Regions from separate parts of the Serratia sp. AS12 genome, predicted to be linked through region 2. Evidence: predicted binding sites of a transcription regulator. Region 2 holds the regulator's gene; each other region holds the start of a gene.
The links. The regulator LexA, encoded in region 2, represses DNA repair genes until DNA is damaged. The targets are predictions, from matches to a motif close to TNCTGTATGTACATACAGNA.
Positions count from the first base shown of each region.

Region 1: rmuC (DNA recombination protein RmuC) is a predicted target of LexA. The motif match lies at 4,580-4,599, and genes of this name have one in related genera.
Region 3: uvrB (excinuclease ABC subunit UvrB) is a predicted target of LexA. The motif match lies at 3,642-3,661, and genes of this name have one in related genera.

Region 1 is NC_015566.1:226,380-236,744, forward strand. It holds gene metE (5-methyltetrahydropteroyltriglutamate--homocysteine S-methyltransferase) at 1-677, shown strand, start outside; gene SERAS12_RS01005 (dienelactone hydrolase family protein) at 810-1,646, opposite strand; gene udp (uridine phosphorylase) at 2,156-2,917, shown strand; gene SERAS12_RS01015 (tyrosine-protein phosphatase) at 3,126-3,908, shown strand; gene SERAS12_RS01020 (DedA family protein) at 3,995-4,525, shown strand; gene rmuC (DNA recombination protein RmuC) at 4,666-6,213, shown strand; gene ubiE (bifunctional demethylmenaquinone methyltransferase/2-methoxy-6-polyprenyl-1,4-benzoquinol methylase UbiE) at 6,293-7,048, shown strand; gene SERAS12_RS01035 (SCP2 domain-containing protein) at 7,062-7,670, shown strand; gene ubiB (ubiquinone biosynthesis regulatory protein kinase UbiB) at 7,667-9,298, shown strand; gene tatA (Sec-independent protein translocase subunit TatA) at 9,379-9,642, shown strand; gene tatB (Sec-independent protein translocase protein TatB) at 9,646-10,227, shown strand; gene tatC (Sec-independent protein translocase subunit TatC) at 10,231-10,365, shown strand, end outside.
Region 2 is NC_015566.1:4,926,241-4,936,605, reverse strand. It holds gene malM (maltose operon protein MalM) at 1-363, shown strand, start outside; gene SERAS12_RS22820 (nucleoside hydrolase) at 419-1,321, opposite strand; gene ubiC (chorismate lyase) at 1,428-1,952, shown strand; gene ubiA (4-hydroxybenzoate octaprenyltransferase) at 1,970-2,842, shown strand; gene plsB (glycerol-3-phosphate 1-O-acyltransferase PlsB) at 2,905-5,370, opposite strand; gene SERAS12_RS22800 (diacylglycerol kinase) at 5,520-5,888, shown strand; gene lexA (transcriptional repressor LexA) at 6,007-6,615, shown strand; gene dinF (MATE family efflux transporter DinF) at 6,717-8,054, shown strand; gene SERAS12_RS22785 (CsbD family protein) at 8,371-8,580, shown strand; gene zur (zinc uptake transcriptional repressor Zur) at 8,692-9,204, opposite strand; gene SERAS12_RS22775 (anti-sigma factor) at 9,391-10,149, opposite strand; gene SERAS12_RS22770 (RNA polymerase sigma factor) at 10,146-10,365, opposite strand, start outside.
Region 3 is NC_015566.1:1,398,367-1,408,731, reverse strand. It holds gene yvcK (uridine diphosphate-N-acetylglucosamine-binding protein YvcK) at 163-1,080, shown strand; gene SERAS12_RS06525 (VF530 family DNA-binding protein) at 1,096-1,353, opposite strand; gene uvrB (excinuclease ABC subunit UvrB) at 1,519-3,531, opposite strand; gene SERAS12_RS06515 (ATP-binding cassette domain-containing protein) at 4,850-5,560, shown strand; gene bioD (dethiobiotin synthase) at 5,599-6,273, opposite strand; gene bioC (malonyl-ACP O-methyltransferase BioC) at 6,266-7,033, opposite strand; gene bioF (8-amino-7-oxononanoate synthase) at 7,017-8,168, opposite strand; gene bioB (biotin synthase BioB) at 8,168-9,205, opposite strand; gene bioA (adenosylmethionine--8-amino-7-oxononanoate transaminase) at 9,296-10,365, shown strand, end outside.

The DNA of each region.
Region 1 (10,365 bases), 740 kb from region 2:
CCATCACCGTTGAGTGGGCGAGGTATGCGCAATCGCTGACCGACAAGCCGGTAAAAGGCATGTTGACCGGCCCGGTGACCATCCTTTGCTGGTCATTCCCGCGTGAAGACGTAACCCGTGAAGTGATCGCCAAGCAGATCGCCCTGGCGCTGCGCGACGAAGTAGAAGATCTGGAAAAAGCCGGTATCGGCATCATCCAGATTGACGAACCGGCACTGCGTGAAGGGTTGCCGCTGCGTCAATCCGACTGGGCCGCTTATCTGGACTGGGCAGTGGATGCCTTCAAACTGAACGCTGCCGTGGCGCAGGATGACACGCAGATCCACACGCACATGTGTTACTGCGAATTCAACGACATCATGGATTCCATCGCGGCGCTGGATGCCGACGTGATCACTATCGAAACCTCGCGTTCCGATATGGATCTGCTGGAAGCCTTCAAAGAGTTCGAGTATCCAAACGAAATTGGCCCAGGCGTGTACGACATCCACTCGCCAAACGTGCCAAGCGTGGAATGGATCGAAGCGCTGCTGCGTAAAGCGGCGCAGAACATCCCGGCGGAACGCCTGTGGGTTAACCCGGATTGTGGCCTGAAAACCCGTGGCTGGCCGGAAACCCGTCAGTCGCTGGCCAACATGGTGTTGGCGGCTCAGCGCCTGCGCCAGCAGCAAGCCTGATCGGAGTGCGTTGCCCGGCCATTGAAGGCCGGCGTGCAATCAATAAGGTTCTGGTGTGATTATTTTGGGCGCTTCGGCGCCCTTTTTTACATTGCAGGCGGCCACCGGTGAAGGCAGCCGTGAGGGGAGGGGTTATTTGACGCCGACCACGCCGTGTTGAGCGAACCATGCCAGCATGCGTTGCCAGCCGTCCGTCGCCGCTTCGGCATCGTAACTTGGGCGATAATCGGCATTGAAAGCATGACCCGCTTCGGGGTAGACCACGATCTCGGCATCGGCGTTAGCTGCGCGAATCGCCTGGCGCATGGTTTCCACCGTTTCCAGTGGAATTCCGCTGTCCTGGCCGCCGTATAATCCCAGCACTGGTGCAGAAAGCTGCGTAGCCACATCGACCGGGTGTTTTGGCGAGTTCAGCGTTTTTTCGCCCACTAACTTGCCGTACCAGGCTACCGCTGCCTTCAGTTGCGGGTTATGCGCGGCATACAGCCAGGTAATACGGCCGCCCCAGCAGAAACCGGTAATCGCCAGCTTGCCGGCGTCGCCGCCGTGGCGGCTGGCCCAATGGGCTGCGTGGTCGAGATCGGCCAGCACCTGGCTGTCCGGCACCTTGCCCACCAGTTTCTGGAACAATTCGCTTATGTCGGTGTAATCCCTGGCATCCCCCTGGCGGAAGTACAACTCTGGCGCTATCGCCAGGTAGCCCTGTTTCGCCAGGCGGCGGCACAGATCCTGAATATGCTCGTGAACGCCAAAAATCTCTTGTACCACCAGCACCACGGGGAAGGGGCCGTTGTGGTTCGCCGGCTTGGCAATATAGGCCGGCAGGTTGTCACCTTGCGAGGGAATGGTGGTTTCCCCGGCATGAATGCCCTGTTCGTCGGTAAGCACAGTAGAGGCGGCCAACGGCGTTACGGCCGGGGCGAATCCCCCCTGAGCCTGTTTTAATGTCATCACATGGTCGGTTTTCATTGCGGTCTCCGTGCAATAGAAAAAAGCGCTGAGAATAACTATAGGAAAGATTACCCGTTATTGGCACCCGGTTGAGCATTTTCGGTCAAGTCTGTAAAAAACGATTAATTATCTGGTTTTAACGCACTTTTGTTATCTTTTTATCAGGATATTGTGCATTTTGGCCTGTATTAGCGCCATAAGGTACGTTAGCCCCATTTTTTGTTGCTAAGTCACCGATAAAATAAGGCTATTTTTCGGTAGCGACATAAGTGGCCTCGTGGTGGAAAAGGGGGCTTGTCGCCAAGAGGAAAGGCGGTAAACGGCGGGCTGTTTTGTCGGCTAGACTTGTGGCAGGTGCGACGTTTATAGCGTCTTTGGGTTATTTTTTGTGACTTAAATCACAAAAAATATGTAGATTGATCTTTGTTTCTTTATTCATGGTGATGGCCATCACGAAATTGGATGGCGATTTTCAGTAGAGTACTTTTTTGTTCCTCCCAATAAACATGATCTATGAGGAGTCTCGTATGTCTCAATCTGATGTTTTTCATCTTGGCCTCACTAAAAACGATTTACAAGGGGCCCAGCTTGCCATCGTTCCGGGCGATCCGCAGCGCGTAGAGAAAATTGCCAAGCTGATGGAAAATCCGGTGCACCTGGCTTCCCATCGTGAATTTACTACCTGGCGCGCAGAGCTGGACGGCAAGGCGGTGATCGTCTGCTCCACCGGCATCGGCGGCCCGTCTACCTCGATCGCCGTTGAAGAACTGGCGCAACTGGGGATCCGTACCTTCCTGCGTATCGGCACCACCGGGGCTATTCAGTCGAACATCAACGTCGGTGACGTGCTGGTCACTACCGCGGCGGTTCGCCTTGACGGCGCCAGCCTGCACTTTGCGCCGATGGAATTCCCGGCCGTGGCCGACTTCGCCTGCACCACCGCACTGGTCGAGGCCGCCAAGGCCAGCGGTGCCACCACGCATATTGGCGTGACCGCGTCTTCTGACACCTTCTATCCGGGCCAGGAACGTTACGATACCTATTCCGGCCGCGTCGTCAGCCGCTTTAAGGGCTCGATGGAAGAATGGCAGGCGATGGGCGTGATGAACTATGAAATGGAATCCGCCACTCTGCTGACCATGTGTGCAAGCCAGGGCCTGCGTGCAGGTATGGTTGCCGGCGTGATCGTCAACCGCACCCAGCAGGAAATTCCAAACGCAGAAACCATGAAAAACACCGAAAGCAAAGCGGTACAGATTGTGGTTGAAGCGGCGCGCCGCCTGCTGTAGTTGCTTCCCACCTTCAACGGGCCGCCAACGCGGCCCGTTTTTCCATTCAGCCTTAATCTGTTACGGTTATACCCACGCCTTGCAAACTGCGGTTGGCCGCAACGTGAAAGCCTGGGTGTATATAGCCCTCAGCGCCCTCCTTTCGGCCGTCTCTTTATCCGTTGATTTTTCAGGTTGCGCCTTTTAGACAATAACCACGAGGACGTCTATGACCGCCCAAATTCTGCTTCATCCTTCACTTGCTCCGCTTGATGGCGGCATTAACTTCCGCGATCTAGGCGGCAACAGCGTCGTCGATGGTCGCCGTATCAAACGCGGTCTGTTGTTCCGTTCCGGCTCGCTGGATTGCCTGACGGAAAACGACTGCGCCTTCCTGGCCGGCGTGCCGGTGCGTTCGGTGCTGGACTACCGCGACGCCGATGAAGTGCAGGGCAAGCCTGATATTCTGTGGCGTGGCGCCGATTACCATCATGTTCCGGCCAACCCATTGAGCAGTAAGGTTAATGCTAACCTGGAAAAGCTGACCAGTCAGACGCTGGCCGGTTTCGACGCGCAGGCGTTTATGCAGGAGCTGTATCGCCGGCTGCCGTTCGGCAATCCTGCATATAAACGGCTGACCCAACTGCTGAAGGCCCCCGATAGCGGCGCGATCGTCCAGCATTGCGCGGTGGGCAAGGATCGCACCGGGGTGGGGGCGGCGCTGGTGTTGTTTGCCCTGGGGGCCGACGAGGCGACGGTAGTTGAAGATTACCTGCTGACCGAAACCACGCTGGCGACTTTCCGCGAGCACATGCTGGATCAACTGTCGATTCGCCTGAACGCCTCGGCGCTGGGGCAGTTCACCTACGTGCTAAGCGTTCGCGAAGAGTTCCTGATGACAGCGCTGAGCTGTATTCGCGCTCAATATGGTTCCACCGATCGCTGGCTGGAGGCAGAATACGGCCTGGGCCCAAGTCAGCGTGAAACGCTGCAGGCGTTCTACCTCGAGTAAACCGCTACATGTTTAGTCGGGGTTTAACCTGCCCCGGCCGGCATTGCGTATCCTTGGCACAGAAAACCCCGCATCAGGAGCCCGTATTGAGCCTCAACGACATTATCAACTGGGTCAGCGACGCCGTGCGTCAGCACGAAGGTTGGGCCATCCCCATTATTTTCTTCCTGGCATTCGGCGAATCGCTGGCGTTCCTGTCCCTGCTGTTGCCGGCCACGGTGATCCTGCTGGCGTTGGGCGCGTTGATTGGCGAGAGCGGCATCGCTTTTTGGCCTATCTGGGCCGCCGCCGCCATAGGGGCATTTTTCGGCGACTGGCTTTCTTACTGGATCGGTTACCACTATCAAGACCGCGTGGCGCACATGTGGCCGCTATCGCGTAATCCGCAGTTGCTGGACCGCGGCCATGCGTTTTTTGAACGCTGGGGAGTGTTGGGTATTTTTATCGGCCGTTTCTTCGGCCCGCTGCGCGCGGTGGTGCCGCTGGTCGGCGGTATCTGCGGCATGCCCCAACGTTACTTCCAACTGGCGAATATCACTTCAGCGATGATCTGGGCGTTCGGCATTCTTGCGCCGGGGGCGTTTGGCATCAAGTGGTTAAGCCAGTGGTTTGGCTAGTTTTTGCCTGACTTGCGCGGCGTTTCGCAATATTGCGTTGCCGGGGCAAAATCAAACTGGACATCCATACAGCATCCCCTTAACGTGACGGGCAACGGGCGCATAAACGCAGGAACGGCAAGGCGTAACAGGAGGCAGGGGTGGATACCAGTTTGGTTTACGGTGTGGGCGGAGTCGTGGTCGGCATGCTGCTGGGGTGGTTGATCGCCAGCCTGCGCGTGCAGCAGGCCCATGCGCAGCATGAAACCGAGCTGCGGCTGCTGGAACAGTCATTGCAGCAGGCACAGCAGGAAACGGCGGCCCGGCAGGAAATTCTACAGAGAAATGAACAGCAAATGCGGCAAACCGATTTGGAACTGCGCAATTTGCACAGCCAATTGGCGGCCGGGCATGAAAAATTGCAGCAGCTCAATCACTGGCGCAACGAATGTGAACTGCTCAATCAGGAGCTGCGCGCCCAGCGTGAGGTCAACAGTGCTCAGGAAGCTGAACTGCGCGAAGTGACCATCCGTCTGGAAGAGACCCGCATGGCGGCGGAAGAGAAGCAGCGCCTGTTGATCAACAGCGAACAGCGGCTCACCACCCAGTTTGAAAACCTGGCCAACCGCATCTTCGAACACAGCGGGCGCAAGGTGAACGAACAGAACCAGCAAAGCCTGGATCGCCTGTTGCTGCCGTTGCGCGAGCAACTGGATGGTTTCCGCCGGCAGGTGCAGGACAGCTTTGGCCAGGAAGCCCGCGAACGCCATACTCTGACCCATGAAATACGTAACCTGCAGCAACTCAACGCACAAATGGCGCGCGAGGCGATTAACCTCACCAAGGCGCTGAAAGGCGACAATAAAACCCAGGGCAATTGGGGTGAGGTGGTGCTGAGTCGGGTGCTGGAAGCCTCGGGTTTGCGCGAGGGGCACGAGTATGAAACTCAGGTTAATGTGCGGTTGGATCATCAGAGCCGTATGCAGCCTGACGTTATTGTGCGTCTGCCGCAGGGTAAGGACGTTGTGATCGATGCGAAAATGTCGCTGGTCGCCTACGAACGTTATTTCAACAGTGAAGATGAAGAGGAACGCGAGGCGGCGCTGAGCGAGCATATTGCCTCGCTGCGCGGCCACATTCGCTTGCTGGGGCGCAAAGATTATCAACAGTTGCCCGGTCTGCGTTCACTGGACTATGTGTTGATGTTTATTCCGGTGGAGCCGGCTTTCCTGCTGGCCATCGACCGGGAGCCGGAATTGATAAGCGAAGCGCTTAAACACAATATTATGCTGGTCAGCCCGACCACGCTATTGGTGGCGCTTCGCACCATTACCAACCTGTGGCGCTATGAGCACCAGAGCCAGAATGCTCAGCGCATTGCCGACCGGGCGGCGCGGCTGTATGACAAGATGCGGCTGTTTGTCGACGACATGTCGGCGCTGGGGCAGAGCCTGGACAAGGCCCAGGGGAGTTATCGCCAGGCGATGAACAAACTGAGCGAAGGCCGTGGTAATCTTATCGGCCAAACCGAAGGGTTCCGCGCGCTGGGGGTTGAGGTGAAACGACCGATCAATCCGTTGCTGGCACAGCAAGCCGGCGCGCAGCATGATGAAGACGATGAGGCAGCGGATGACGATGACGTCAACGCGCTGCCGCAGGCGGAAGACGACGATTCCGCCGAAGAACCACGCTCCGCTTCGCAGGCATGACAGCCGCCTCGAGGTGGGGTATTCCGTGGGGTTCTGGTACACTCGACCACACAAAATTGACTGAATAGCAGGCAGGACAATGGCAGATCAATCGCAGGAAACCACAGATTTCGGTTTTCGCACCGTAGCTAGAGACGAAAAGCAGGCCATGGTGGCAGACGTTTTTCATTCGGTAGCGGCAAAGTATGACGTGATGAACGACCTGATGTCGTTTGGCATCCACCGTATCTGGAAGCGGTTTACCATTGACTGCAGCGGCGTGCGCCGTGGACAGCGTGTGCTGGATCTGGCCGGCGGCACCGGCGATCTGGCCGCCAAGTTCTCCCGCATGGTCGGTGAGCAAGGGCAGGTAGTGCTGGCGGACATTAACGACTCCATGCTGAAGATGGGCCGCGAGAAGCTGCGCGATCGCGGCATTATCGGCAACATCAGCTATGTGCAGGCTAATGCTGAAGCGCTGCCGTTCCCGGATAACTATTTTGACTGCATCACCATTTCCTTCGGCCTGCGCAACGTCACCGACAAAGACAAAGCGCTGCGTTCGATGTTCCGTGTGCTGAAGCCAGGCGGCCGCCTGCTGGTGCTGGAGTTCTCCAAACCGCTGCTGGCGCCGCTGAGCAAAGCCTATGATGCCTATTCGTTCCACGTGCTGCCGAAAATCGGCGAGCTGGTGGTGAAGGATCCGGAAAGCTACCGTTATCTGGCCGAGTCGATCCGCATGCATCCCGACCAGGAAACGCTGAAGGGCATGATGGGGTCGGCCGGTTTCGACAACGTGACCTATTTCAATCTTACCGGCGGTATTGTGGCCCTGCATCGTGGCTTCAAGTTCTGATATGGACATGCCGATGCTGCTAACCCCCTTGTTGACCGGCGCGCTGGAGACATCGCTCAATAGCCTGCTGTTCCGCGATCGCAGTATGAAGGCCGCCCGTCTGCGGTTGGCCGGCAAAATACTGCGTATTGAGTTGCAGGAACTTGCTTCGCCGCTGGTGCTGATCTTCAGCGAACAGCGGGTGGACGTGCTTGGCCAGTCTGAAGATACCGCCGATTGCACGGTGCGCAGCCGGGTATCGGTGTTGTTGAAGTTGCGCGATCGTCAGCAGCTTTCGCCATTGATGCGCAGCGGCGAGTTGATCGTCGAGGGCGATATTCAGGTGGTGCAACAACTGGTGGGGCTGCTTGATCTGGCAGAGTGGGATCCGGCGGAATGGCTGGCACCCTATATCGGTGATATCGCCGCGCAGGGTATTACCCAGGTGCTCGGTAAAGGCGCAAGCCTGTTGAGATCGGGGTTGCAGCGTCAGCAGCATTACGTGGCGGAAACCCTGACGGAAGAGTGGCGCGTGGCGCCGGGGCCGCTGGAAGTGGTGTGGTTCAACGAGGAAGTTGACGCCACCGTTCGCAGTGCCGAAGCGCTGATTGCCCGCATGGACAAGTTGGAGGGTAAACGATGACCCCTGGCGAACTACGCCGCCTGTATTTGATCGTCCGCGTTTTTCTCAGCTATGGCCTGGATGAACTGATCCCCAAGATGCGCCTGACGTTGCCGTTGCGTTTTGGCCGCCGCCTGCTGTTTTGGATGCCAAACCGCCATGCAGACAAGCCTCTGGGCGAGCGTTTGCGCCTGGCTCTGCAAGAACTGGGGCCGGTATGGATCAAGTTCGGTCAGATGATGTCCACTCGCCGCGACCTGTTCCCACCGCAGATTGCCGATCAACTGACCTTGTTGCAGGATCGGGTTGCGCCGTTCGACGGCGCGTTGGCGCGCAAGCACATCGAATTGGCGATGGGTGGCCCGCTGGAAACCTGGTTCGATGATTTTGACCAGCAGGCGCTGGCATCTGCATCGATAGCGCAGGTGCATACTGCGCGCCTGAAAACTACCGGGCAAGAAATTGTGCTGAAGGTCATTCGGCCGGATATTGGGCCTATCATCAAGGCCGATGTTCGCCTGATGTATCGTTTGGCCGGCTGGGTGCCGAAGCTGATGCCGGATGGGCGTCGCTTGCGGCCGCGTGAAGTGGTGCGCGAGTACGAAAAGACCCTGCTGGACGAGTTGAATCTGCTGCGTGAAGCGGCAAATGCCATCCAGCTGCGCCGTAATTTTGATGGTAGCCCGATGCTGTACGTACCGGAGGTTTACTCTGATTACTGCCGTGAAAGCGTGCTGGTGATGGAGCGCATCTACGGTATCCCGGTATCGGATATCGCTACGCTGGAAAAACAGGGCACCAACATGAAGTTGTTGGCCGAGCGTGGGGTGCAGGTGTTCTTTACCCAGGTATTCCGTGACAGCTTTTTCCATGCGGACATGCATCCTGGTAATATTTTTGTCAGCTACGAGCACCCTGAAGATCCCTGTTATATCGGCATTGACTGCGGCATCGTCGGCTCGCTGAACAAGGACGACAAACGCTATCTGGCGGAAAACTTTATCGCCTTCTTCAACCGCGATTACCGCAAAGTGGCGGAGCTGCACGTCGATTCGGGCTGGGTACCGCGTGATACCAACGTAGAGGACTTCGAGTTCGCCATCCGCACCGTGTGCGAGCCGATCTTCGAGAAGCCGTTGGAGGAGATTTCGTTCGGCAACGTGCTGTTGAACCTGTTCAATACCGCACGCCGCTTCAATATGGAAGTGCAGCCGCAACTGGTGTTATTGCAGAAGACCTTGCTGTATGTTGAAGGCCTGGGGCGGCAGCTCTATCCGAAGCTGGATTTATGGACTACCGCCAAGCCGTTCCTTGAGAGCTGGATGCGCGATCAGGTCGGCATACCGGCGGTGATTCGCGCCCTGAAGGAAAAAGCGCCGTTTTGGGCGGAGAAGCTGCCTGAATTGCCTGAATTATTTTACGATAGCCTGCAGCAGCATAAACGGTTGCAACAAAGCGTTGATAAGCTGACCCATCAGATGCAGGGCCAGCGCGTTCGTCAGGGGCAATCGCGTTATTTGTTCGGCGTTGGCGCTACACTGTTAGTAAGCGGTACGATTTTGCTGTTAGGGAAGGTCGAGATTTTTCCCGCGTGGCTGATGGCTGCCGGCATCGTATCCTGGGTGATTGGCTGGAAGCGAACCACCTGAATTGATTCAAAACTCTGGTAAAAACGGCCGTATAATGCGGTAGATTTTGAAAAAACCCTGTAAAAATAGAGGTAACTGCAATGGGCGGTATTAGTATTACGCAATTGTTGATCATCGCGGTGATCGTGGTGCTGCTGTTTGGTACCAAAAAACTCCGTACGCTGGGTTCCGATCTCGGCGCATCCATCAAGGGTTTTAAAAAGGCGATCGGCGACGACAACACGCCTCCGACCAACACGGCTGAGAAAAGCAGCCTGGATGACGCTGACTTCACGGCAAAGCCTATTACCGATAAGCAGCCGGAAGTGAAAACGGAAGAGTCGAAGAACAAAGAGCAGGTATAAACCGTGTTTGACATAGGGTTTAGTGAACTGCTGCTGGTTTTGGTCATTGGCCTGGTGGTACTCGGGCCAGAACGGTTGCCGGTAGCGGTTAGAACAGTTTCGGGTTGGATCCGCGCCCTGCGTTCGTTGGCGGCTTCGGTACAGAATGAACTTTCTCAGGAACTGAAGCTGCAGGAACTGCAAGACAGCCTGAAAAAGGTTGAGAAGGCGGGCCTGCAGAATTTGTCACCAGAGCTGAAGGCGTCAATGGATGAACTGAAAGACGCTGCGGAATCGCTGAAGCGCTCTTATCATCATGGCGAAGACAAAGACGAACCGGCGCACACCATCCACAACCCTCTGGTCACCGACCCGGAAGCCATTCATGACGGCGTGACCCCGGCGGAGGCTGCGACCACCGCCGCCTCACCGGCTGCCGTACCGAAACCGGTAGCGCCGGAGCCTGTCGTTGCGGCAACGCCGCAGGCAGTGCAAGCGCCGGCCGCGCAGCCGGTTAAGCAGCCTGCTGCGGCGACCGTGGAGGCAACCCCAGAACCTGTTGCGGATAAAACCCCAGCGTCTCACCAACCTAGTGGCGATCGTTAAAACATGGCTGTTGAAGATACCCAACCCCTTATCAGTCATCTGATAGAACTGCGTAAGCGGTTGTTAAACTCGATTATCAGCGTGCTGGTGATCTTCCTGGTGCTGGTTTATTTCGCCAACGACATTTATCAACTGGTG
Region 2 (10,365 bases):
AACGCGATACCGGATATCCCGGACCCGATCGCCAGCCACAGCGCGAGCGGAACGCTCAAGCTGAAGGTGACCGCTGAACAGGGTTCCGGCAACGTGATGATCGGTATGCTGCAACCGGCGCCGACCGCTGCACCGGTGGTGGTGGGGTCAACCGCGCCGGCCACCGTGGCACCAGCCGCAGTACCGACCAAGCCTTCGGAGCCGATGCTGAACGACACCGAAAGCTACTTCAATAACAGCATCAGGCAGGCGGTGAAGGCGGGCGATATCGATAAGGCGCTGAAACTGATGAATGAAGCTGAAAGACTGGGTTCCACCACAGCGCGTGAAACGTTTATTGGCAGCGTGAAAGGCAAGGGGTAGTACCCGACGCTGCCGATGCTGGCTCGATGATTGGTGCGCCTCGGCGCACCTTTTTTCATGCGCGGGCCAGCGTTTCGCCAATCAGCGCCAGCAGACGGGCGTTATCTACTTGCTCCATCACCCGTACCGGTTTGCCCTGCGGCTCCGGCATGCCGACCGTCAACCGCAGGCCGTCCGGTCGCCAGCGGCGAGAGCTGCCGCGCGTCATGGCGCCTTCCAATGCCACATCCACATAATACTCCGCGGTGGTCACCAACTGCGGCTCAAGCAACCAGGCAATCACCAACGCATCGTGGATCCAGCAACCCGGCAGGTGGCGGGTCTGGCGCGAATAATCGATCCAGGGCTGGGTAGTGGCCCGCAGATAGCGGCACAGCGGTGTATCCGGTTGCGTCATATGCGCCAGATTCGCCTGAGTGAGCATGGTTTGCGTAGTGACGTCCAGAGGCGCGAGCGTGATGTTGGCGCCGCTGGTCAGCACCTGTCGGGCGGCTTCAGGATCGAGACCGAAATTGGTGTCCTTAAGGTAACCCTCCACGTTGAACACCCCGCCCATAATCACGATTTCCTTCACCGCCTGCGCCATCTGCGGGTAGAGCTGCAGAGCATGGGCGACATTGGTCAGTGGGCCTATCGCCGCCAGCGTGATTTCACCTGGGTTATTGCAGATCAGTTCGCCAAGGGTCACGGCGGCGTTTGGCGTGACGATCGCCGCCGTGTGCGGGTAAGGGACGTTATGCCACAGGCCGGCCAAATCCGGCCGGGTAATCGCCCGGTCAAGGTGGGCGCGCCAGGGTTCCGGCGGTTCGCTCAATGCGCAGGCGGCTCCGGCCACGACCGGCACCTGGTAGCCGGTTTGCAGCAGCAGGTGGTTGGCCACGGCAAAGCCGACGTCGCGTGGCGTATTGCCCGCTACGATGCTGATCAACTCCAGCGATTTTGCTGCCTGCCGCGCCACGAATCCGCCTGCCGCTTTTGGATTTCTGCGTTACAATGAATTTCTGTTAACAGTTTGTATGGTCTGGTGCGGCCGCAGGGTGCGGCGCCAGGCCTGGAGTAGAACAATGTCTGGCAATAGGGATTCCATCCTGCCGCCGCTTGAGTGGTTATCTGCGCAACACCCCCCGGTACCCGCCGCCGTCAGCGACTGGCTGATGGAGCCAGGCTCCATGACCCGCCGTTTTGAACGCCACTGTGGGCGCGTGCACGTTGAACCGCAGCGCGAATGTTTCGTCACCCGCGACCAGTTGGGTGAAGAGGCCGAACACCTGCCGGATAGCCCGCGTTACTGGCTGCGAGAGATAATATTGTTGGGCGATAACCAGCCTTGGCTGCTGGGGCGCACGGTGATCCCGCAAGAGACCCTGACCGGACCGGATCAGGCGCTGGTGGATTTGGGCACGCTGCCGCTGGGGCGTTACCTGTTCAGCAGCGGTGAATTGACTCGCGATTACATTCATATGGGGCGGCAGGATGCGTTATGGGCGCGCCGCTCCCGTTTACGGCTGGCGGGCAAGCCCTTATTGCTGACCGAACTGTTTTTACCGGCTTCGCCGTTGTACGCGGCGGGCAGCGCGGAAATCGCATGATGAGGAGAGGAAATACCTTGGAGGGAAGCGTGACTCAAAGCAAATGGCGGGCTTACGGCCATCTGATGCGCCTCGATAAACCGATCGGCAGCCTGCTGCTGCTGTGGCCAACGCTGTGGGCGCTGTGGATTGCGGGGCAGGGTGTGCCGCCACTGTCTATCCTGCTGGTGTTCGTCATTGGGGTGTTCCTGATGCGTGCTGCCGGCTGCGTGGTGAATGACTATGCCGATCGCGCCGTTGACGGTCACGTGAAGCGAACAGCGGGGCGCCCAATGCCGAGCGGCCGGGTGAGCGAGAAAGAGGCCAAGATCCTGTTCGTGGTGTTGGTGCTGGTCTCGTTTGGGCTGGTGCTGACGCTGAACGCCATGACCATCTGGCTGTCGCTGGCGGCACTGGCGCTGGCGTGGATCTATCCGTTCATGAAGCGGGTTACCAATCTGCCGCAGTTTGTGCTGGGAGCGGCGTTTGGTTGGGGCATCCCAATGGGCTACGCCGCCGTTAGCGAGGCACTGCCGCTGAGCTGCTGGCTGCTGCTGCTGGCCAATATCTGCTGGACGGTGGCTTACGATACGCTGTACGCGATGGTGGACCGTGACGATGATCTGAAGATTGGCGTCAAATCCACCGCCATCCTGTTTGGCCGTTACGACAAGCTGATCGTCGGTCTGCTGCAGTTCGCGACGCTGCTGCTGCTGCTGTGGGTGGGCTATCTGGCCCAACTGAGCGGGGCGTTTTATTGGTCGTTGCTATTGGCGGGTGCCTTGTTTATTCATCAGCAAAAGCAAATCGCTACCCGCGATCGCGACGCCTGTTTCAAGGCGTTCCTGGATAATAACTATGTCGGGCTGGTGTTGTTTATCGGTATCGCATTGAGTTATTGGCGGGGCTAACGGTATTTTCGGCAATAAAAAAGGCACCTGACGGTGCCTTTTTGTTTTTGATTATCAATCAATTATTCGGCTTTCTCTTCCACTGTCGCCGTTTCCGGCTGCACGTTGGTTTCCGCCGGCATGCTGACGCTTTCGATAGTCAGCTTGATTTCCGGGGTAATCAAATCGCTCAACATGCTGTACACCTCCAGGGTGTGCTCACGGACTGCATCGCCGATATCGTTGATGTAGCCTTCTTCACGCAGCGTCGCCACCAGGGTAGAGAACACCGCCTTGTCGAAGAACTCCGGCGCGTTGATGCCGTGCAGCACCGAAAGGCGCTGGGCCATGATGCGGCTCTCTTTCTCCAGCGCGCCGCGGTTGATGCTCGGGTTGGCGCTGAGGATAGACATGGTGATGGCATAGCGCTGCAAGGTTTCGCGCACGCCGGCTGCCAGCAACTGCAGAGGGCGAATGCGCGCCGGGTTAAGCACCAGATCCTCGCCTTTGTCGCAGATGAGCTGCTGGCGGATCATTTCCTCGATCAGCGGTCGCAGCACTTCCGGCAGGTGTTCCTTGTCGTTATGCAGGAACAGTTCGGCCTTCAACATCGGGTAAATCAGGCCGATCTGCCGCAGCAGTTCAGCGCGGGACACCCGGCGGTGATGCATCACTATGGTGGCGATCAGCGAAGGCAGCACCAGCAGATGGTGGATATTGTTGCGGTAATAGGTCATCAACACCGCCTGCTCGCGCGGCAGGATGATGATATCGCCGATGTTATCCTTCTCCACCTCGAACTTGTTCATGTTCAGCGCGTGATCGAGCAGCTCGTCCGGCGTCTGGGTCGGCACGGTGACGTCGCCGGCGTAAGGCACGTTGCGCATCAGTTGCAGATAACACTCCAACTGCTCAAGCAACTGCTCGCGAGTCAGCGAGCGCTGGCGTGAGGCCAGCAGCGCCGTGGAACACAGGTTCATGGCATTGGCGGCGGCCGCGTTGTTGATGCGTACCATGATCTTGGCCGCCAGGTCGTTGACCGTTGGCGTCAGCCAGCTTGGACGTTGGGCTTCGATCGGGTCAATCGATTCGCGCCACTGCGGCACGTTCTGGTTCAGGTAGGTGGTCAACGGCAGCGGATCGCCGAAGTTGACGTAACCCTGGCCGAGATTACGCAGCTTGCGCAGGCCGCGCAGCATCTGCAACAGGCTCTCTTTTTCCTTGGTCGCACCGCGCAGCTCTTTGGCGTAAGTACCTACTTCCATCACGTGTTCGTAACCGATGTAGATCGGGACCAGCGTGATAGGGCGAGTACCACCGCGCAACATGGCCTGGATGGTCATCGACAGGGTGCCGGTCTTTGGTTCCAGCAGGCGCCCGGTACGGGAACGGCCGCCTTCAACGAAGTATTCCACCGAGTAGCCACGGGTAAACAGCTCGCCGAGGTATTCGCGGAACACCGTTGAGTACAGCTTGTTGCCTTTGAAGGTGCGGCGGATAAAGAACGCGCCCAGGCGACGGAAGATCGGCCCGGCCGGCCAGAAGTTGAGGTTGATGCCGGCGGCGATGTGCGGCGGCACCAGGCCCTGGTGATACAGCACGTAGGACAGCAGCAGATAATCCATATGGCTGCGGTGACACGGCACATAAACGATCTCGTGGCCGTCCTGCGCCAACTGGCGCACGCGCTCGGCGTTGGTGACGTTGATGCCCTGATACAGCCGGTTCCAGGTCCAGCTCAGCACGCGATCGGAAAGGCGCACCGTCTCGTACGAGAAGTCGGCGGCGATCTCTTCCATCAGCGCAATGGCGTTCTGCTGGGCCTTTTCATGGGAAATTTTCTTGCTGCGCGCTTCGTCCTCGACCGCTTTTTCGATCGCTTTGGACGCCAACAGCTTATTGAACAGATCCTGACGCGCCGGCAGGCTTGGGCCGACGGCGGCCAAACGTTGACGCGAGAAATGCATGCGCGCCACGCGCGCCAGTTTCTGTGCGATAGTTTTGTCCGTACCGTGTTCGGTCGCCATTCGGCGCAGCGAAACGGTGTTGGAGAAACGCACGAAGCTGTCGCGGCCCAGCCACAGGACGGCGAAGAATTTCTGGACGCCGTTCAGCAAGCGCAGATGCGGCGTGCCGTGACCTTCGCGGCCTGGGGAGCGGCCAAACATCACCGACACCGGCAGCATCTGAATATCGAGATCCGGATTGCTGCGGTGCAGATCCAGATAGTCGTGAAACAGTTTTACCGACTCTTCTTTCGGTGTGTAGTAGCGGAACACGCGCGGGCCGTCGTGAATGAACACGTGGCTTGGCAGTACGGTGCCGTCTATCTCCAGCGGATTGAGGGGGTCGGGCAAATCCTGTGCCAGGCACTGGGTGCGTAGCGTCAGTAAATCCGCCTTGGAATTATAAGGTAAAACATACAAAATCGGCCGTGAGGGATCCAACCCTAACTCCGTGACCGGATCTGAAGGGATAACCTTACTTCTTACCAACAATTTGAGTGGTAAATTCAATAATTTATAATAAATTTTACGCCAACCTGACATAACAACGTGAAGCCTCTTGTTAGCAATGCGCCGCAAGCATACCAGAAACCGGGTAGCAGATCTGTGGTGTTGGAAAACCGTGAGCCGGGAGAGTTTCCTGACCCAAGCTCTATAATTATGACTTACCTCTGTGAAAGGCACTAAAAAACATGGCAAACCAAGCAACCGGCCTGACCCGTATTATTAAAGCCGCCGGCTACTCATATAAAGGCTTTTCTGCTGCCTGGCAGCACGAAGCCGCATTCCGCCAGGAACTGGTGGCGACCGTGCTGGCTATCATACTGGCGATCTGGCTGGATGTGGGTGCGATAGCGCGCATTTTGCTGATCGGATCGGTGCTGTTGGTCGTGATCGTCGAGATGCTGAACAGCGCGATTGAAGCCATTGTCGATAGGGTGGGCACGGAACACCACGAGCTTTCCGGCCGAGCGAAAGATATGGGATCGGCGGCGGTAACGCTGGCGATCATCCTGGCGCTGTTTGTCTGGGGTTCGGTACTGTGGCAGCACTTTGTCTGAGTGGTTCGCCCCGTCGCGGCGGGGCGCTAATCCCTGATTTTTATTCATTCTTCGGTTCCCAAGCCGCGCTTACCTGTATATACTCACAGCAAGACTGTATAAACAAACAGGGGGCGGAATGAAAGCACTAACTACCAGACAACAAGAAGTCTATGATCTGATTCGCGATCATATTTCGTCAACTGGCATGCCGCCAACGCGCGCCGAGATCGCCATGCGTCTGGGGTTCCGTTCGCCAAATGCTGCAGAAGAACATCTGAAAGCGCTGGCGCGCAAGGGCGTGATCGAGATCGTCTCCGGCGCTTCACGCGGCATTCGTCTGCTGATGGAAGATGAAGAAGGTTTACCGCTGATTGGCCGCGTGGCCGCCGGTGAACCGCTGCTGGCGCAACAGCATATCGAAGGACACTATAAGGTGGATCCTTCTCTGTTCAAACCTAGCGCGGATTTCCTGCTGCGGGTCAACGGCATGTCGATGCGTGATATCGGCATTCTCGACGGCGATCTGCTGGCGGTGCATAAAACCCAGGACGTGCGGAACGGCCAGGTAGTTGTGGCACGTATTGAAGATGAAGTTACGGTCAAGCGCCTGAAAAAACACGGCAATGTGGTTGAACTGCTGCCAGAAAACAGCGAGTTCCAGCCTATCGTGGTCGATCTGCGTCAGCAGAATTTCACCATTGAAGGTCTGGCGGTCGGCGTGATCCGCAACGGCGACTGGATTTAATCGCTGCGCCTGAACGTCCTCCTCTGATTTAAATCGCCCCAGCTCTGGGGCGATGTCATTTCTGATTCATTCAAACCCTACCGCCACGGGAACATTTCACTATGCGCCTGCTTTCTGCCTTCACCAGCGATACTGATAAAGCCCTATGGCGCCTTGCTCTGCCAATGATCTTTTCCAATATTACCGTGCCGCTGCTCGGGCTGGTGGATACTGCGGTGATTGGCCACCTGGATAGCCCCACCTATCTGGGCGGCGTTGCGATTGGCGCCATGGCTACCAGCTTCCTGTTTATGTTGCTGCTGTTCCTTCGCATGAGCACTACCGGACTGGCGGCACAGGCGCTCGGTGCACAGGATCCGCAGGGGTTGGCGCGCGCTTTTATGCAGCCGTTGTTGCTGGCGGCGTTGGCCGGTGTGGCTATTGTGCTGCTGCGCCATCCGTTGATCGATATGGCGTTGCAGATCGTGGGCGGCGATGGCGCGGTGCTGGAACAAGCCCGGCTATTCCTCGAAATCCGCTGGCTAAGTGCGCCGGCGGCGTTGGCCAACATGGTGATCCTGGGCTGGCTGCTTGGCGTGCAATACGTGCGTGCACCGGTGATCTTGCTGATTATCGGTAACCTGCTGAATATCGTACTGGATATCTGGCTGGTGATGGGGCTGAGGTGGAACGTGCAAGGGGCGGCGACGGCGACCGTCATCTCTGAATATGTCACCCTGTTGCTGGGGCTATGGCTTGCCTGGCGGGTGATGCGTATTCGAGGGATTTCCGCGCCGATGCTGCGCCAGGCCTGGCGCGGAAATCTGCGGCGCTTGTTGGCGCTGAATCGCGACATCATGTTGCGTTCACTGTTGCTGCAAGTGTGTTTTGCCTCACTGACCATCTTCGGCGCCCGGCTTGGCGGCGACGTGGTGGCGGTAAACGCGGTATTGATGAATTTGCTGACCTTCACGGCCTACGCGCTCGACGGCTTTGCCTACGCGGTAGAGGCGCATTCCGGCCATGCCTATGGCGCTCGCGACGACAGCCAACTGCGCAAGGTGTGGCACGCCGCCTGTCGCCAGGCTTGCCTGGTGGCGCTGGCTTTTGGGGTGGTGTATGCCGTTGCCGGGCAGCAAATCATCTCGGCATTAACCTCTTTACCCGAGTTGCGTACGCTGGCGAGCCATTATCTGCCGTGGCAGGTGGTGCTGCCGTTGGTCGGTGTGTGGTGTTACCTGCTGGACGGCATGTTTATTGGCGCGACCCGCGGTGCCGAAATGCGCAACAGCATGGCGGTGGCGGCCGTCGGCTTCGGCCTGACGTTGTTTACCGTCCCTGTGTTAGGCAATCACGGATTATGGCTGGCGCTGGCGGTGTTTTTGTCGCTGCGGGGCATTGCGCTGGGCTGGTTCTGGCACCGTCACCGGCTGCGCGGTACCTGGTTTGCGGTGCAATAAGTCCGAGAGTTTTTTAGATTATTGAGTAATTTTTCTTATGTTTTTATTTATATTTTCTTACATATCCCGAAGGATATTCCATTCGGGTAGTGCTTTGTTTGTTGGCGTGTTTTTCTGATAAAGTGTTTTTTAATGGATTTTTATTCTGGTTTTTATTCTATTTTCGTTATCTGCGTCTACAATTAATCATGTGGCTGGCTAAATGAATGGGGAGTGGCAACCCTTTGGTTTGCGGTAATAGACCATGAAAATTGCTTGGTTAGACGCCCGGTCAGCACAGCATCAAACTGATTTACGACAGGTTAACGGAGAGACTATGAACAAAGATCAAGCCGACGGTAACTGGAAACAGTTTAAAGGGAAAGTGAAGGAACAGTGGGGCAAGCTGACCGATGACGATTTGGCCGTCATTGAAGGGAAACGCGAACAGCTTGTCGGTAAAATCCAGGAGCGCTATGGCTACCAGAAAGAGGCGGCCGAGAAAGAAGTGAAATCCTGGGAAGACCACAGCAAGTATCGCTGGTAGCGAGCAGGGCCACAGCGTACGGTGGCCGTAATCGACTGTAGCCGGCCTGGCATCATCCCCTTAACGCCACGGCCACAGGTACAGGGAAGTGCCTGACCAACCCCGCTTAATTTATTTCTTCTTGATGGCAATGCTGTGATCGTGCTCGCCGCAATCATGCTTGCTGTCGCAGGCTTCCACTTCAACACAGCCCGAACACAGACCATGCGCTTCCACCACGCTGTGGCGCAGCACAAAACCCGACTCTTTCGCCAGTTTTTGCAGCGTTTCCTCCACCCCTTCGGTGGTGCGTTCAGTCACCTGAGCACAGCGATCGCAGATAAACAACGCGGAGGTATGCATCGGTTGTTCGAAATGATGGCACAGCACGTAGCTGTTGGCTGACTCCACCCGATGAATAAATCCTTGTTCCAACAGGAAATCCAGCGCGCGATAGACCGTTGGTGGTTTCGCCTGCGGTTCAGCCACGCGCAGCAGATCCAGCAGGTCATAAGCACTGATGGCACCGGGTTGTTGTGCCATCAGGCGTAACACTTCCAGCCGCTGCGGTGTCAGCCGCACATTGCGTTGCTGGCAGAGTTGTTCAGCCTGCGCCAACAGTTTTTCCTGGGTGCTTGAGTTCATGGCAAATATCCCGGTACGTAAAAAAACCGATTTTACCATGATTAAGCGCAATCGCCGAGAGTCGCCCCCTTTTCCGCTGATAAGGAGCAACCTGATGCGGAGATATGGCGGGTGCGATGAAAAATGAGTGATAGTTTCACGCGCTACACCGTCATCTGAGCGGTGGGCAAGCGGCGTGATTCCTTCTCAGGTGGAAAGTGAACGCTGCAAACGCTCTGCCAGCCTGGTCATATCCGCCGCCGGATTATGGCCAATCAGCATAAAGCTGTGGCTGCCATCGGCCCAATACACCACATTCATTCCCTGTCGGCGTTCGCTTTGTGCGGACTCCGGCTTGCCCGGTTGCTGAATAATGCACAGCGCCAGCGGGCCAAACTGTGTGTCCAGCCAGGTCAACTGAGCAATGCGACGATCGTCGTAAGCCAGCACGCGGGCATTTTTCAGCTCTGCGCCGTTCAATGCCAGTTTGGGAGCGGGGAGGGCAATGCCGAGCCGTTCGCCGGTGTGCTGCAATTGACTGGCGAGTAACGCAGGGGAGCTATCGAAGCCCGCCAGCGTTTCCGGGGTGTAAAGCGCCATATATTGGGCTACCAGGCCGCGCCAGTTGTCTTCTGGCTGACTCGCTTGCAGCCAGGCGCGATCGCCTGCGACACCGAGCGCCAGAAAACCGACGGCAGCGGCAATCAGGGCACGGCGGCTGACGCCGCGTTGTGGGACCGGCATGGCAAGTGGCCACCTGTCCTGCAGTTGTTGCACCGGTGCTTCATCCAGCAAAGGGGCGAACGCCTGTTTGAACGGCAGATTGCTGCGTTCCAGCAGCGACAAACGGTCGGCCAATGCCGGTTCGTCGACCAGGCGCTGTTCCAGGCTGCGGCGCTGCTGGGGATCCAGTTGATTGTCCAGATAGGCGACCAGCAGTTCATCCGCAGTATAGTATGAGCTCATGATCGTTCTCCTTTTGACTGCGGGATATGGGGTTGCAGCACACTGTCGTTTGCAAGCCGCAGACGTGCCGCTGCCAGGCGGCTCATGATGGTGCCGATGGGGACGTCCAGCACCTCGGCCGCTTCCCGGTAAGAAAGCTCTTCTACGTACACCAGGAATAGCGTATTGCGCTGTGCCTCCGGCAAGCGGTTGACCCGCTGCATCACTTCATTGGCC
Region 3 (10,365 bases), 1.9 Mb from region 2:
TGTATACAGCGTTTTTACGTGTCTGCAAGTCTGGTTAACCATGATAAACGCCCCTTGCGCAGGTGAATTGACCAGAATCACGCAAATGACACTCTTTTTCGCGTTTTTACGCCAAATCCGCTACTTTATGCGGGCAGTTTCAGCCCCTTTGTAAGGAAATTTATGCGTAATCGTACCCTGGCCGATCTCGATCGGGTGGTGGCATTAGGTGGCGGCCACGGTCTTGGTCGCGTGATGTCTTCCCTGTCGTCTTTAGGCTCCCGTTTAACCGGCATTGTTACCACCACCGATAATGGCGGTTCCACCGGTCGCATCCGCCGCTCGGAAGGCGGCATTGCCTGGGGCGATACCCGCAACTGTCTCAATCAACTGATTACCGAACCGAGCGTCGCCTCCGCGATGTTCGAATACCGCTTCAGCGGCAACGGCGAGCTGTCGGGGCATAATCTCGGCAACCTGATGCTGAAAGCCTTGGATCACCTTAGCGTACGCCCGTTGGAAGCGATCAATCTGGTACGCAGCCTGCTGAAAGTGGACGCGGCGCTGATCCCGATGTCCGAGCAGCCGGTGGATCTGATGGCGCACGATCACGAAGGCCACCAGGTTTACGGTGAGGTGAATATCGACCAGCTCACCCATATGCCGCAGGAGCTGATGCTGTCGCCGCACGTCCATGCCACGCGTGAGGCGCTGGACGCCATCGCGCAGGCCGACGTGATCCTGATTGGGCCGGGCAGTTTTCTCACCAGCCTGATGCCGTTGTTACTGTTGGACGATCTCACCCAGGCTCTGCGTCGCAGCAGCGCCAATATGATTTACATCGGCAATCTGGGGCGCGAACTGAGCGTCGCGGCGGCGGCATTGTCGCTGAAGGACAAGCTGGAGCTGATGGAAGAGCGGATTGGCCGCAAGATGATTGATGCGCTGATTGTCGGCCCGGCGGCGGATACCGGGGCGGTGCAGGATCGCGTAGTGATTCAGCAACCGCTGGAAGCCGCCGATATTCCTTACCGCCACGATCGCCAACTGTTGCGCCAGGCGCTGGATCAGGCGTTGATAGAACTGGGCACCCGCGCCTGAGTTAATCGCGATCGGTTAATCGCCCCCACGCAGCCAGGGGTTGTCGCTGGCGGCGCTGTTGACCATATCGATATAGAGATCTTCCACCTGCTTGCGCGCCCAGGGCGTGCGGCGCAAAAACTTCAGGCTGGACTTGATGCTGGGATCGCTGCTGAAACAGTTGATGCGAATGCGTTCGGCCAGCCCTGACCAGCCATAGCTCTCCACCAGCTTAGTTAAAAGTTGTTCCAGAGTGACACCGTGTAACGGGTCTTTGGACTGGTGTTCGGTCATGGTCTTTGGCTCGCATTAATCAATTGGCCGCACACCATAATCAGCTTTGGCGTAGGCGACAAGAAATTTATACCCTTCGTCTTTCAAACTGCCGCGTTCATATCACGTCAGGGGCGAAGAAATTCGCCCCGATGGATGCGGGCACCGAATACGGCACCCAACGGCTCACGAAATGGCGATAAACTGCTCGCGCAACTGGTGGATTTCGTCACGCAAACCGGCAGCCTGCTCGAACTCCAGATTCTGCGCGTGGGTATACATCTGCGCTTCCAGCTCGCGGATTTTCTGATCCAGCGCTTTTGGCGTCAGGTGCTGATACTGGGCGGCGCTTTCCACGGCCTTGCCCTTCCCTCGGCCCTTGCTGCGGTTGCCCGGCTGGCCCAACTGCAGGATATCGGACACTTTCTTGTTCAGGCCTTTAGGCACAATGCCGTTTTCTTCGTTGAACGCCTGCTGCTTGACGCGGCGGCGTTCGGTCTCGCCAATCGCCCTGGCCATCGAGTCGGTAATTCTGTCGCCGTAGAGGATTGCCTTGCCGTTGAGATTACGCGCCGCGCGCCCGATGGTCTGGATCAGGGAGCGTTCGGAACGCAGGAAACCTTCCTTGTCTGCGTCCAGAATCGCCACCAGCGACACCTCAGGCATGTCCAGCCCTTCACGCAACAGATTGATGCCCACCAGCACGTCAAACTCGCCCAGACGCAGGTCACGAATGATTTCGACGCGTTCTACGGTATCGATGTCCGAGTGCAGATAGCGCACGCGCTCGCCGTGCTCTTCCAGGTATTCGGTCAAATCTTCCGCCATGCGCTTGGTCAGGGTGGTCACCAACACGCGTTCCTTGACCGCCACCCGCTTGCGGATCTCGGAAAGCAGGTCGTCCACCTGGGTGGTGACCGGCCGCACTTCCACTATCGGATCCAGCAGCCCGGTAGGCCGCACGACCTGATCAATAATGTCGTCGCCGGATTTCTCCAGCTCATATTTGCCCGGCGTGGCGGACACATAGATAGTCTGCGGCGCCAGCGCTTCGAACTCTTCAAAACGCATCGGGCGGTTATCCAGCGCCGACGGCAGGCGGAAACCGTATTCCACCAGCGTTTCCTTGCGCGAGCGGTCACCTTTGTACATGCCGCCGATTTGCGGAATGGTGACGTGCGATTCATCGACCACCAGCAGGCCATCCGCCGGCAAGTAGTCAAACAGCGTCGGTGGCGGCTCGCCCTCGCTGCGCCCGGACAAATAGCGCGAATAGTTTTCAATGCCGGAGCAGTAGCCCAGCTCGTTCATCATCTCCAGATCAAACTGGGTACGCTGCGTCAGGCGCTGTTCTTCCAACAGCTTGTTATTGGCCAGCAGCACCTTGCGCCGCTCGGCCAGATCCACCTTGATCTCTTCCATCGCCTGCAGGATCCGCTCGCGCGGCGTCACGTAGTGCGACTTCGGATAAATGGTGAAGCGCTGCACCACCTGCTCGATCTGGCCGGTCAGCGGATCGAACAGCGAAAGCCGTTCGACTTCTTCATCAAACAGCTCGATGCGTAGCGCCAGTTCGTCCGACTCTGCCGGGAAGATGTCGATCACCTCGCCGCGCACGCGGAAGGTGGCGCGCTGGAAAGCCTGATCGTTGCGGGAATATTGCAGCTCCGTCAAACGCCGCAGGATCGAACGTTGATCGATGATCATGCCCTTGGTCAGGTGCAGCATCATCTTCAGATACAGCTCCGGATCGCCCAGACCGTAGATTGCCGACACCGATGCCACCACCACCACGTCGCGGCGTTCCAGCAGCGCTTTGGTGGCTGAAAGACGCATTTGTTCGATGTGCTCGTTCACCGCGGAGTCTTTTTCAATAAAGGTATCGGAGCTGGGAACATAGGCTTCCGGCTGGTAGTAGTCGTAGTACGAGACAAAATACTCAACCGCATTCTCGGGGAAGAACTCTTTCATCTCGCCATACAGCTGCGCCGCCAGCGTCTTGTTTGGCGCCAGCACCATGGTCGGCCGGTTTAGATCAGCGATGACGTTGGCGATGGTAAATGTCTTGCCCGAACCGGTAACGCCCAACAGCGTTTGATGCGCCAGGCCGTCTTCCAGGCCCTCTTCCAGCTTGCGAATGGCTTCCGGCTGATCGCCGGCCGGTTTGAAATCGGAATGCAGTTTGAAAATTTTACTCATTGACTCGGCTACCCTGTGGAGATGCGCGCGCTCAGGCGGCCATGGAGCGGATGCTCGACGAATGGCCCCTAATTATGGAAAGCCCCGGCGATTTTCGCCAGTGCTTATGATACTGGATATAAAACCAGCTTCAAGCGATTCGTTGCTCAAGATGGCGTAGCCCGCCATTGACCCTGGTGCCGACGCGCAATGGCAAAGCGCCGCCTAATGCGCATCGGCGGGGCGTGGATGCACCGACAGGGTTACAGTCGCGTGACATTTTTATTGTCAATAACTGATTTATCCCCAAAATCCGTCAAAAATTAACTTATTGATAGCACTGCGGCGAAAAATCATACATAGCCACATCATCAATACCTTCGTGGCTTGATTTTAGTTAATTTATTGATATTAAACACATTTAATAAAAAGATGAGAATGCGGCCAACGCGAACAGAACCCGCGCCCGCTCTCGCTTTAAACCGCTTTTCTAAATCTAATGCACAAGGTTATCCACAGGAATAGTGGATAACTCCCACCGCCCCGCCCGTGACGGGAGTTGCAGAAAGAACGCTTTTTGCCGTTTCACCTCACCGAAACGGCTTTTTTAGTTATTTTTTCACAAAAAATTCGCTTTGTTTATGCCGATTAATGCTAAGCAGCCCCATTGCCAAAAACACATTTATCCCATTTTTGCACTCATGTGCTGCATCTTGCCGCAACCGGCGAAATAGTTTGCACCATCACTTTTCCTCACAGCACTGCAACAGTGCAAAAATCGTCCGCGTTAACTTTCCACCGCATTTTTGGCAGGGCCACCGGACCAGTCTACGCCTGCCAAACGGTTAACAAGACAATAACATTCCCCTTTTTTTTCCGATTGTAAAAGTTGGCCTGAGAGTTGCAATATCGTTTAACGGCAAAAGTGCGACCAGGTGAAATATCCGTGTCGCTACGGCAGGATTCGCTGCTCTTCGGTCAGCGCCAGCCTGGGGTTAAATAACTGTCAATGGCACGATAAAAGCGAATACACGCTGATAAATTGGCATTAACAACCATTTTTGCCTGCAAATCGTTTATTTTTCCTGAACCGTAACTACCTCGTTAAAGGTAGGCATGCAGCATTTTGTTCTGGACATTAAGACACTCGGGAAAGAAACCGCCAAGGCGGCTTAAGCAGGAAGGAGTGGATAACGCAGGGAAGTAGACGTTTGATGGCCGTTCCTGCGCTGATGCCGGCCGGTGAAATCGGTGCGGTTTTTAACAGGAACGTGTTACGCCTGTGCCCATTTGGGCACACATCCACGAGTGGAATACAGGTCTTTGAGGAGAGTGTCGGATGTTGAGTTTAAGGTCAGTGAACCAGTTCTACGGGCAAAATCATACCCTGTGGGATATTAACCTGGAGTTGCCGCGCGGCCAGTGCACGGTGCTTATCGGTCGTAACGGCGTGGGTAAAACCACGTTGGTCAACTGCATCATGGGGCATTTGCCGGTCGTCAGCGGCAGCATGACCTGGCAGTTGGCGGACGAACCCCCGCAAAATCTGCTGCAGCAGCCGATGGAAAACCGGGCGGCGCTGGGCATCAGCTACGTGCCGCAAGGGCGGCAAATCTTCTCGCAGCTCAGCGTGGAAGAGAACCTGCAGGTGGCGCTGATGGCCGGCCGGGACAAAACCCGCCGCATTCCGCCTCTCATTTACAGCCTGTTCCCCAACCTGCGGGAAATGCGCAGCCGCCGGGCCGGTGATTTGTGCGATGGCGAGCAGCAGCAACTGGCGATTGGCCGTGCGCTGGTGCTGGAGCCGGAGCTGCTGATCCTCGACGAGCCGACCAGTGGAGTACAGCCTTCGATCGCCGCCGATATCGGTAATGCGATCCGCAAGCTGAACCGCGAGCTGGGCATGACGATCCTGCTGGTGGAACACAAATTGCCGTTTGTACGCCGCGTGGCGGATCGCTTTTGCCTGATGGATCAGGGCCGCAGTGTGGCGAACGGCACGCTGGAGCAGTTGGACGAGGATTTGATCAATGCCTATCTGGCAGTGTAGAAAGTGGCGGTGGGAGAATGTCATCTCCCCCGCCCCATTTACAGCAGATTCAAATCCAGATACGTCCCCAGCGCCTGCCGCTCAGGTTGCGGCAGATGCGGGATCTCCCCCAGCAATGGCGCAGGCAGCATACGGCGCAGCGTAGCCAAATATTCCTGATGACGGCGGCCCGGTGCAGTCACGTCGTTGGCAATCCACCCAGCAAGCTGCAACCCCGCCTGCTGGATCGCCTGCGCGGTCAGCACGGCATGATTAATGCAACCCAGTTTGATCCCCACCACCAAGATCACCGGCAGTTGCTCCTGCTGTACCCAGTCGGCGAAGGTATGCTGCTCGGAAAGCGGCGTAAACCAACCGCCTGCCCCCTCGACCAACAGCCAGTCGGCCCTTTGCTCCAGGTGGCGCAGGCCGGCGGAAAGCTGGGCCAGCTCGATTGGCCGCCCTTCGTCGGCACTGACAATGTGCGGCGACGTCGGCTCGGCGAACACATAAGGATTCACCTCCGCGTAGCTCAGCGCCACAGCGCTGTTGGCCTGTAATGCCAGCGCGTCGCCATTGCGCAGCCCCTCGGCCGTCATGTCACTGCCGGAGGCAACCGGCTTGTAACCGGCCGTGCGATAACCCGCCAAATTGGCCGCCTGCAACAAGGCGCTGCTGGCCACGGTTTTACCCACCTCGGTATCGGTGCCGGTGACGAACCAACGCTTAATCACGATAAATCACTCCATAAACCAGATGATAGCTGAGCGGGAATTGCCCGCCCCTGCGCGGATAGGCAGCCTGCAAGGCGGCAAGCCGCCGACGGGACAGCAAACCGGCTTCGCGCCCCTGATGCAAATGGGTGGCGCCGATCCCCTTGAGCGATCGCATCAGCGCCATCACGTCCGGGTAGTTCAAGGTTTGTCGCTCCGTCTCCAGACGGTGGCGATAGCCGGCGCAGGCCGCGTCGATCTGCGCCAACGGCAGAAAGTCGTTCACGTGACGCTCGCCGTCTACCTGCTGCCAGGCGTCACCCAGCTCCGCCAGCGAGCCTTCCGCCAGCGTAGAAAACAAAATCACGCCACCCGGCCGGGTTACCCGGTACAACTCCGCCAAAGCGCGCGGTAAATCGCTGCACCATTGCACCACCAGGCTGCTGAAACAGATATCCACCGCGGCCGCAGGCAGCGGCACATTTTCGATATCCCCCAGCAGATAATGGTCCGCAGCCTGCTGCTGGCGGGCGAATGCCAGCATGCCCGGCGCCAGATCGAGCGCGGTGACCTGTTTCCCCAATTCGCGCCAGCGGCGGCTGAAGTGCCCGGTGCCGCAGCCTGCGTCGAGCAACTGTTCGCCCCGATGCTCCGCCCCCATCCCCAGCAAGCGCTCACCAACATCACGTTGCAGTACCGCCGCCGAATCATAACTGCCCGCCGCACGGCTGAAGGCCGAGGCTACCGCCTGCTTGTTGACCGGCTCAAAGGCTGACGTCATGCAATACCTCCAACAGGCGATCGATATCCTGCGGCTGATGCGCCGCCGTCAGGGTAATGCGAAGGCGCGCGCCGCCCGGTGGCACCGTTGGCGGGCGAATGGCGCTCACCCACAATCCCTGGCCACGCAGCTGCTGCGCCAGATCGAGCGCACGCTGGTTGTCGCCCACCAGCAGCGGCTGAATGGCGGTCACCGACGCCGTCAAGGCTAATGGCAACTGGGCCGCACCTTGCCGGAAGCGCTGAATATTGTCCTGCAGCCGGGCACGTAATTCGTCACCCTGCTGGATGCGGTGCAACGCCGTCTGCAAGGCGCAAGCCTGCGCCGGCGGCATCGCGGTGCTGTAAATCAAATGGCGGGCAAACTGCAGTAGATATTCCGCCGTGGCTTCGTCGCACAGCACGGCCGCGCCGCTGACGCCAAAGGCTTTACCAAAGGTGACCACCAGCAGTTCGGGCCGCACGCCCTGCTGCCAGCAACTGCCGCGCCCTTGTTCGCCGTGAACGCCGATGCCGTGCGCATCATCGACCATCAGCCAGGCACCCGCCGCTTGGGTCAGGCGATGCAGCTCCGCCAGCGGTGCGCTGTCGCCGTCCATGCTGAACACCCCTTCGGTCACCGCCAGCATCTGGCCACCGCAGGATTTTGCCAGCAGGCCGGCCAGCGCCTGCGGCTGATTGTGGCGAAAACGACGCAGCTGGGCCGGTGAATGGGCGGCCGCCTCCAGCAGCGACGCGTGGCTGAGCCGGTCCGCCAATATGCGATCGTCCGCCTGCATCAGCGCCGCCAGCAATGCCTGATTGGCGGCATAGCCGGAGATAAACAGCAGCGCACGCGGGTAGCCGAGCCACGCCGCCAGTTGCTGTTCCAGCGCCTGATGCGCCGCACAGAACCCGGTGACGTGCCCGGAGCCGCCGCTGCCGACGCCATACTGCTGGGCGCCCTGCTGCCAGGCGGCGATCACCTGCGGATCCTGGCTCAGGCCAAGATAGTCGTTGCCGGAAAAATTCAGGTAGCGCTCGCCGCCCAGCTGAATATGGCGGCCATTGCCGCCCTGGTTCACCTGGCGATGACGGTAAGCGGCATTCTGCTGCCGCTCCTCCAGCGCCTGTTCAATACGTTGTTGCCAGCTCATTACAGCGCCGCGTTGTAAAACTCAGCGGTATCGGCATGCAGCAGCTGCTCCGCCAGTACCTGTTGCTGCTGGTTGTCGCCGTGCTCGGTTTCGGTCTGCTGCGGGTTGAGGCCCAGCTTGCGGAACAGTTGCAGATCTTTGTCTTCTTCCGGATTTGGCGTGGTCAGCAGTTTGCAGCCGTAGAAGATGGAGTTGGCGCCGGCCATAAAGCACATCGCCTGAGTTTGCTCGTTCATTTGTTCGCGACCGGCGGAAAGGCGGACGTAGGAAGCCGGCATCATGATGCGCGCCACCGCGATGGTGCGGATGAAATCGAACGGATCGACGTCGTCGTTATCCGCCAGCGGCGTGCCTTTTACCTTCACCAGCATGTTGATCGGCACGCTCTCCGGCGGTGTCGGCAGGTTAGCCAGCTGCACCAGCAGCCCCGCGCGGTCACGCACCGTCTCGCCCAGCCCGACGATGCCGCCGGAACAGACTTTAATGCCCGCCCCACGCACCTTGTCCAGCGTGTCCAGACGTTCCTGATAGCTGCGGGTGGTGATAATGTTGCCGTAAAACTCCGGCGAGGTGTCCAGGTTGTGGTTGTAATAATCCAGCCCGGCGTCCGCCAGCCGTTCGGCCTGGGTGTGGTCAAGCGTACCCAGCGTCATGCAGGTTTCCATGCCCATCGCCTTCACCCCCTGCACCATCTGTTGCAGATAGGGCATATCGCGCTCGTGCGGGTTCTTCCACGCCGCCCCCATGCAGAAGCGGGTCGATCCATTCGCTTTGGCCTTGCGCGCCGATTCCAGTACCTGTTCCACCTGCATCAGCCGCTCCGTCTCAAGACCGGTTTTGTAGCGCGAACTTTGCGGGCAGTATTTGCAGTCTTCCGGACAGGCGCCGGTTTTGATTGATAACAGCGTGCTCACCTGCACCTGACGCGGATCAAAATGCTGACGGTGAACGGTCTGGGCTTCAAACAACAGCTCAAGTAACGGTTTATCAAACAGGGTCTGGGCAAGACCCACTGTCCAGTGAATGCGATCGGCCATCACGGCGTCTCCAAAAATGAAAAAAGTGTCGTCAGTGTAGATATTGTGGATATACTGTCAACCATTACGAATATGATTTGGTTTACAAGCATGTCTATCAGCGCCTCCGACCTTGAATTCGACCAGCGCCATATCTGGCACCCGTACACCTCCATGAGCCATCCATTGCCCTGCTATCCGGTAGAGGCCGCCAGCGGCGTCGAGCTGCAATTGGCCGACGGCCGGCGCCTGGTAGACGGCATGTCTTCCTGGTGGGCGGCGATCCACGGCTATAACCATCCGCAGTTGAACCTGGCTGCCACCCGGCAACTGGAAAAAATGTCGCACGTGATGTTCGGCGGCATCACCCATCCTGCCGCTATCGCACTGTGCCGCAGGCTGGTGGAGATGACGCCGGAGGCGCTGCAATGCGTTTTTCTGGCGGATTCCGGTTCGGTGGCCGTCGAAGTGGCGCTGAAGATGGCGCTGCAATACTGGCAGGCGCGTGGGGAGCGGCGGCAGCGCATTCTGACCCTGCGTCACGGCTATCACGGCGATACCTTCGGCGCGATGTCGGTGTGCGATCCGGACAACTCGATGCACAGTCTGTATCAGGGCTATCTCGCGCCGCACCTGTTCGCCACTGCGCCGCAGTGCCGTTTTGATGAACCCTGGAATGAAAACGACATTGCGCCGTTCGCCGCACTGCTGGAACAGCACGCCGGGGAGATCGCCGCAGTGATTCTGGAGCCGGTGGTGCAAGGCGCAGGAGGAATGCGCATTTACCACCCCACCTACCTCAAACGGGTGCGCGAACTGTGCGACCAGCATCAGATACTGCTGATTGCCGATGAAATCGCCACCGGTTTTGGCCGCACCGGCAAGCTGTTTGCCTGTGAGCACGCGGAGGTGGTACCGGATATTCTCTGCCTGGGCAAGGCGCTGACCGGCGGGTATATGACGCTGTCGGCTACCCTGACCACCCGCCACGTGGCGGAAACCATCAGCAAGGGTGCAGCAGGTTGCTTTATGCACGGGCCGACCTTTATGGGCAACCCGCTGGCCTGCGCGGTGGCCGAAGCCAGCCTGTCGCTGTTGGCGGAAAACCATTGGCAGCAGCAGGTCGCCACCATCGAAACTCAGCTAAAACAGCAGCTATTGCCGCTCCTGTCGCTGCCAAA